Regions from separate parts of the Catenovulum adriaticum genome, predicted to be linked through region 2. Evidence: predicted binding sites of a transcription regulator. Region 2 holds the regulator's gene; the other holds the start of a gene.
What was found. The regulator FNR, encoded in region 2, switches genes on or off when oxygen is low (the NO sensors DNR and NnrR bind a similar motif). The targets are predictions, from matches to a motif close to TTGATCTAGATCAA.
Positions count from the first base shown of each region.

Region 1: a site for FNR is predicted at 1,801-1,814, ahead of OLW01_RS13540 (acetate kinase). Genes of this name have one in related genera too.

Region 1 is NZ_CP109965.1:3,074,355-3,077,766, reverse strand. Features, by position in the region: gene pta (phosphate acetyltransferase) at 1-523, opposite strand, end outside; gene OLW01_RS13540 (acetate kinase) at 536-1,729, opposite strand; gene OLW01_RS13535 (efflux RND transporter permease subunit) at 1,978-3,412, opposite strand, start outside.
Region 2 is NZ_CP109965.1:1,688,656-1,692,067, forward strand. Features, by position in the region: gene OLW01_RS07515 (heavy metal translocating P-type ATPase) at 1-530, shown strand, start outside; gene ccoS (cbb3-type cytochrome oxidase assembly protein CcoS) at 527-760, shown strand; gene OLW01_RS07525 (sulfite exporter TauE/SafE family protein) at 757-1,404, shown strand; gene fnr (fumarate/nitrate reduction transcriptional regulator Fnr) at 1,439-2,143, shown strand; gene OLW01_RS07535 (MauE/DoxX family redox-associated membrane protein) at 2,425-3,168, shown strand; gene uspE (universal stress protein UspE) at 3,311-3,412, shown strand, end outside.

The DNA of each region.
Region 1 (3,412 bases), 1.4 Mb from region 2:
CGACTTTATTTAAAATACAGCCTAATACTTTTTTGCTGCGAGTACCGCCATAAAAATTAGACGATAAACTAATTTGTTGGTTAAGTTCTAATTCTGAAAGCTCGTTTTTAGCAGCGACTAAAATCACATCACTGTCGAGGGTATTAGCGATTTGGGTATTAATGCGCACAATAAAAGGCAAGTTTTTTTGCGGTACTAAGCCTTCAATAATTAATAAATCAGCATCTTTGGCGCTTTCTTCACAAATAGTGACGACTTCTTCCATTAGCTGTTCTATATCGCCATTCGCTAACATGCGCTGGGCTTTTTCAAGTGGAATCGGGTCGGGTGGTGTTAAGCCTTGCATCGCATTTACAAACAATAACGAAGGGTCAATTTGCTGAGCTAAACCACCATGCTGAGCAATAGGTTTACAAAAAGCAACACGAACCCCTAATTGATCAAGTGAGCGAACTAAACCTAAACAAACCGAGGTTAAACCTGCACCATAGCCAGTTGGGGTTAAAAATAAACTGTGATTCAAAATAGATTCCTCTTAAGCTTCGGTTTGAGTTAAACGAATGGTATCTTGCGCAATGACCCATTCTTCTTGAGTATGGATAATGGTGGCTCGACGAGAATTTGCTTTAGTAATTAAACCAAGGTTGTCGCCTCCTTGGTTGTTTAATTCTGGATCTAATTCAAACCCTAGCACGGTTAAATGAGATAATACTTTAGCGCGTACTAAAAAAGAGTTTTCGCCAATGCCGCCTGTGAAAACTAATGCATCGAGGCGAGACAGCCCGGCAACCATACCAGCAATACTTTTTGCTAAACGATAAGCAAATACCTCAATCGCTAAGGCGGCTTGTTTATCACCTTCATTCGCTTTTGCCGATAAAGTTCGCATATCGTTACTTGAGCCGGATAACCCTAATAAACCACTGCGTTTATTTAGTATGTTTGTTATTTCTGCTAAAGGCAGGTTTAGTTTATTAGCTAAAAATTGATGTATGCTGGGATCAATATCACCACTACGAGTACCCATCATCACACCTTCTAGTGGTGTAAAGCCCATGCTGGTATCAATCGATGCTCCATTTTGAACAGCGCAAATACTACAACCGTTACCTAAATGGGCAGTGATTAAACCACTGTTGTTTTTATCTAAGCCTAATTTAGTGATTGCTTGATTTGCCACGTATTGGTGGCTGGTACCATGAAATCCATATTTTCGAATACCTTGAGATTCATATAATTCATAAGGTAAACCATATAAAAAAGCATGCTCAGGCATGGTTTGATGAAAAGCCGTATCAAAAACGGCGACTTGAGGGATATCGGGTAATTGCTCTAAAACAGCTTGAATACCTGTTACTGCTGCAGGGTTATGCAAAGGCGCTAAAGCGCTGCAAGCTTCAATTTTAGTTAATACATTTGGGGTAATAAGCGCAGAAGATTTAAAGTATTCACCGCCATGAACTATTCTGTGACCGATTGCTGTAAGGGATTTAAACAAATTAAGTTTAGATAAAATGTTGAATAAATTGTGTAGTACTTCGCGATGATCGGCGCCAGCTAATTCGAGTTCACGTTTGTTATTTTCAAACGTCCAACTCATTTTTGTTTGTTCGGTTGATAATCGCTCAGCGATACCTGTTAAGGTTGCTTCAACGTGATCTGCAACATATAAAGAAAATTTAACTGACGAACTACCCGAATTGATGATGAGATAATTGTTATTGTTCAACCTGAACTCCTGAGCCACTAAAATTGATCCTAAAAACAAGGTTAGTATAGGTCAATTTGGCTTGCGAATATTTAATTCACATCAAGAAATAAGTTGAAAGCTTTTATATTAACAATAAAGGTAAATTATATAATTTAAAAACTTTATATTGTACGGTTAATTTGAAGTAATTAACCGTAACAAAATTTAAACATAAAACACAAACGCCATTATTTTTATGCATATGGCGGTAAGTTAATATAATGACGCTAATGGATATGTTCAACCGTTTTTAATTCAGATTCTAAAGCTTGTTGCTCGTGTCCTCTGGGTTTATGGAACTTTGCAGTTGCTAAATAAACTATTGGCGTTAAATATAGCGTAAATAAAGCCGCTAAACCTAAACCACCAAACATAACCCAACCAATAGCACTGCGCGCTTCTGCCCCCGCACCTGAACTTAAAATAAGCGGTAAGCCACCTAAAATAGTTGATACCATGGTAAGCGCGATAGGGCGTAAACGCACGTTCGCAGCTTGCTCAATCGCTTCTCGAATACCGAGTCCTTTGTCACGCAATTGATCGGCAAATTCAACCATTAAAATACCATTTTTAGCCATTAAACCAATTAGCATGACTAAGCCAATTTGAGAATAAATATTAACACTGGTATCGGTTAACCAAAGCGCATACACGGCAGCGGCTAAGCCAAATGGCACCACAGTCATTACATTTATTGCACTGGCAACCCCTTCAAATTGCGCGCATAAAACTAAAAATACGACTAACAATGCAATTGCATAAGTAAAGATTACTTCGTTTGAAGTTTCGTCTAGCGTTTGTGCTTCACCTAAAAAGATCATCTGCACATCGTCAGGCAATACTTGATTCGCCATCGCTTGCATGTCAGCCATTGCATCTGCTAGTGGGTAGCCTTCGGTTATATCTGCACTAATTTCAATTGCGCGTCTTTGTGCATGTCTATCTAGTTCAGCCGCGACACTGTTTTCTTTCATTGTTACTACGCTTGAAAGCGGCAATTGTTGGCCTGAAGCACTTGAAATATATAAATTTGCTAAATCTTGCGGTGATGAAACCCGAGTGGATGATGATTCTAACATGATAGGAATTGACTCATCCGCGATGCTTAAATCTACTAAGTCCCATCCATCAACCACAGCTCTTAAAGTATTAGCAATTTCGTTAAGTGAAATACCTAAATCAGCAGCGCGGCGCCTGTCAATTTCGAGTGATAATTGGGGTTGAGTCGGCCGATATGAAATATCAGGTGCGGTGATATTTGTGCTTTGTTCGTTAATTGCATCCGTCATGGCAAGCGCAGCCGAATAAATATGCTGGTAATCATTACCTAATAAAGCAACTTCAATTCCGCCTACGTTACCACGAATATTTAAACTATTAGGGCTCCCAACTCGGATACGGGCGCCGGGGATTTCTCTTACTTTTTGACTAATTTCAGCCATGACCTCTTGCTGAGTAATACTTCTTTGGTTCCAAGGAACAAAGGGCAACATTATTTGGGCGCGGTTTGGATCATAACGACCAACCGTAGTCATTATATCGGTAATAATGCCTTGCTCTAAATACGGTTCGGCAATTGCCTCTATTTGCTCTGCTTGGCGGCTAATATAGTTTAAGCCTACGCCGTCTGGCCCTGTTGCATCTATATATAAAACCCCTCTA
Region 2 (3,412 bases):
CTATCTGGCTAACCGATACAATCAGAGATAATGCAAAATCCAGCTTAAATTTATTAGCACCCTACAAATGTATTTTAAGTGGAGATAGCAGCCCAGAGCTGGCAAAAGTAGCCGGCCAGCTTAATTTAGATTTTAAATCGGGTTTAACGCCCCAGCAAAAAACACACGCTTTAATTGATCTTAGACAAAAATATGGCCATACCGCGATGGTGGGTGATGGTATTAATGATGCATTGGTATTAGCCGAAGCTGATCTCAGTGTTGCCATGAATGAAGCCGCAGAATTAAGTAAATTAAAAGCAGATGTTATTCTATTAGGCTCTAACCTTGACAAAATCAACTTACTTATAAAACAATCTAAGCGTTTAAATAGAGTGATTAAACAAAATTTTAGTTGGGCTATCGGATATAACTTATTAGTGCTGCCATTAGCTGCAACTGGTATATTAACGCCTTGGATGGCCGTAATTGGTATGTCGACGAGTTCACTCATAGTCGTAATTAACTCAATGAGATTATTAAAAATATGAATGTTATTTACGTATTAATTCCACTTGCAATCATTATTGTGTTGGTTGCGATTGCTATATTTTTTTGGGCCGTTAGAAAAAATCAGTTTGATGATTTAGATCGCCAAGGTTATGAAATATTATTTGATGATGAAGACAATTCAACTGAAGCTATGCCTAAACAAAACAAACCTAAAGGCGATCCTAAAAATGATACTAATCAAGATAATCAAAACAACGCCTCCGTATGATTGATTTTTTAAGTGCATTTATGATTGGCATTATGGGTGCCAGCCATTGTCTTGTGATGTGCGGTGGGCTATCTGCCGCAATGGGTTTAAATCAATCATTTATCGCCACACTAACATATAATTTAGGTCGTATTATCAGCTATACCATTGCTGGCTTTTTATTAGGCCTACTTGGGCTTTGGCTAACTAAGCAGTTTGAATTTATTTTAATAGGCTTACGGCTCTTATCAGGCATTATGCTTATTTTGTTGGGGTTATATATAGCACGCTGGTTTATGGGTCTAACCCAATTAGAAAAAATATTTTCTGGTTTTTGGCAACTTATCGCACCTTTAGCACAAAAAAGCCTAACCAAAAAATCTTACTTTTCGCGTTTTATCAGTGGCATGTTATGGGGTTGGCTGCCTTGTGGATTAGTTTATAGCACCTTGACTTATGCAGCCGCTCAAGCAAACCCGATTCAATCTGCTTTAGTGATGTTTGCGTTTGGGTTGGGCACTTTACCCACTCTTTTATTAAGCGCGAGTTTAAGCCAGCAAATAAGCCAACTGATAAAAAATCAATACAGTAAAAATATTGCCGCTATTGCATTAATATTATTTGGTTGCCACACTATTTATATTGCATGGCTACAAATTTTATAAATCACTGAACCTATAATAAAAGACAGGTCAATTTATGAGTTTTAAAAGTACAGTCTCTTGTCAGAACTGTAGTATTAACCAACTTTGTTTACCTTTTTCATTAAGTGAATCAGAGATCAAAAGTTTAGATAACATCATTCAACGAAAACGACCACTTCACAAGGGCGATAAACTATTTGAAGCTGGTTTTTCATTTAACGCACTTTATGCGGTGCGTGCGGGTTCATTTAAATCTTATACATTATCAGAACAAGGTGAAGAGCAAGTTGTGGGTTTTCATTTACCTGGTGACATTATTGGTTTTGACGCCATCAGCCAGTATCAACATCCAAGTTATGCAACCGCATTAGAAACCGCAATGGTGTGTGAAATACCTTACGATATTGTTGATCAACTCAGCTCTGATTTACCTAAATTAAAGCGTCAGATCATGCGATTAATGAGCAATGATATAAAAGTAGATCGCGAGTTAATGTATTTGCTCAACAAGAAAACGGCCGAACAAAAGCTCGCCGCATTTATTTATAGCTTATCGCAACGCTTTAAAAACCGCGGCTTTTCTGAGACAGAGTTCAGATTAAGTATGACTCGTGCAGAAATTGGTAATTATTTGGGATTAACCGTCGAAACGATTAGTCGCTTATTTAGCCGGTTTCAAAAACAAGCAATTGTAGAAGTCGAATCTAAATGGATTAAAATTATCAACAAACCTGTTCTTGAAATGCTAGCTAAGGCTTAATATCTATTAAGTCTTTAGCCATCCCTTTTTACAAACATTCTATAGAATGCATACTACCAACCAATTTTTAACTCCACACTTAAAAAAAACAGGCTCCTTTAAACCTTTAGGTGGCACAAATTTTGAACGCAATAAAGAGATAATACCAAACTCAGGTTTATTAAGACTATGCGGATATTTGTGTGAAAAAAATACACATTTAGCATAAAAATTACACCTTTTGTGTAAAAATCCGTTTGGCTAATGCAAGACACGTTTCATTATTAATATTGGAGGCAGCGATGACTAAAAAGGCTACGCTCTATCGAATGGAAACATCAAACCATATTTGCCCATTTGGTTTAAAATCAAAAGATTTGTTAAAGCGATCTGGCTATTCAATTGAAGATCAAAAATTAACCACCCGAGAAGAAACCGATAATTTTAAGCAACAATATCAAGTTGAAACCACACCTCAAGTTTTTATCAAAGATGAACGAATTGGAGGTTATGACCAGCTTAGAGATTATTTAGGAAAAGAACCAGCCGGACAGCAAGGTATGAGTTATGCACCTGTGATTGCAATTTTTGCAGTTAGCTTATTATTAAGCTTTGTTTTCACGTTGAGTTTTACTGGGTTTGACGGCTTATCGAGCTTTTCAATTTCGTTACTTGAATTATTTGTTGCGCTATCCATGACAATTTTAGCCATTCAAAAATTACAGGATTTAGAGCAGTTTTCTAATTCATTCATTACTTACGATTTACTTGCGATGAAAGCGGTGCGCTACGCTTATATTTACCCATTTTTAGAAGCCTACGCAGGTATAGGCATGATAGCTAATTTACCCGCTTATACGGTTGCTCCCGTTTCATTATTTATCGGTATTGTAGGTGCAATCTCTGTATTTAAAGCCGTATATATAGACAAACGTAAACTTAAATGTGCTTGCGCTGGTGGTAACAACAAAGTGCCACTAGGGTTTATATCACTAACTGAAAATTTATTCATGATTACAGCCGGTGTTTGGATGTTTATTAGGTAAGCATTAAACGCTCTTTTGGGTTAACGCAAAATTTAACTTGTGATTACAAGTTTTAAAACTTGTAATCACAAGTTAGCTAAGCAGAAATCCATTTTTTAGCCTAAACTTAATAAGATTAAAGCAAGTCAGAAAGAGGTAAATCATGTCTGAATTCAACAAAATTCTCGCGATTATCGATGCAACAGACGAAACACAAAAATCTTTAAAGCGAGCTGTAGAACTGGCTAAAAAAACGGATGCTAGC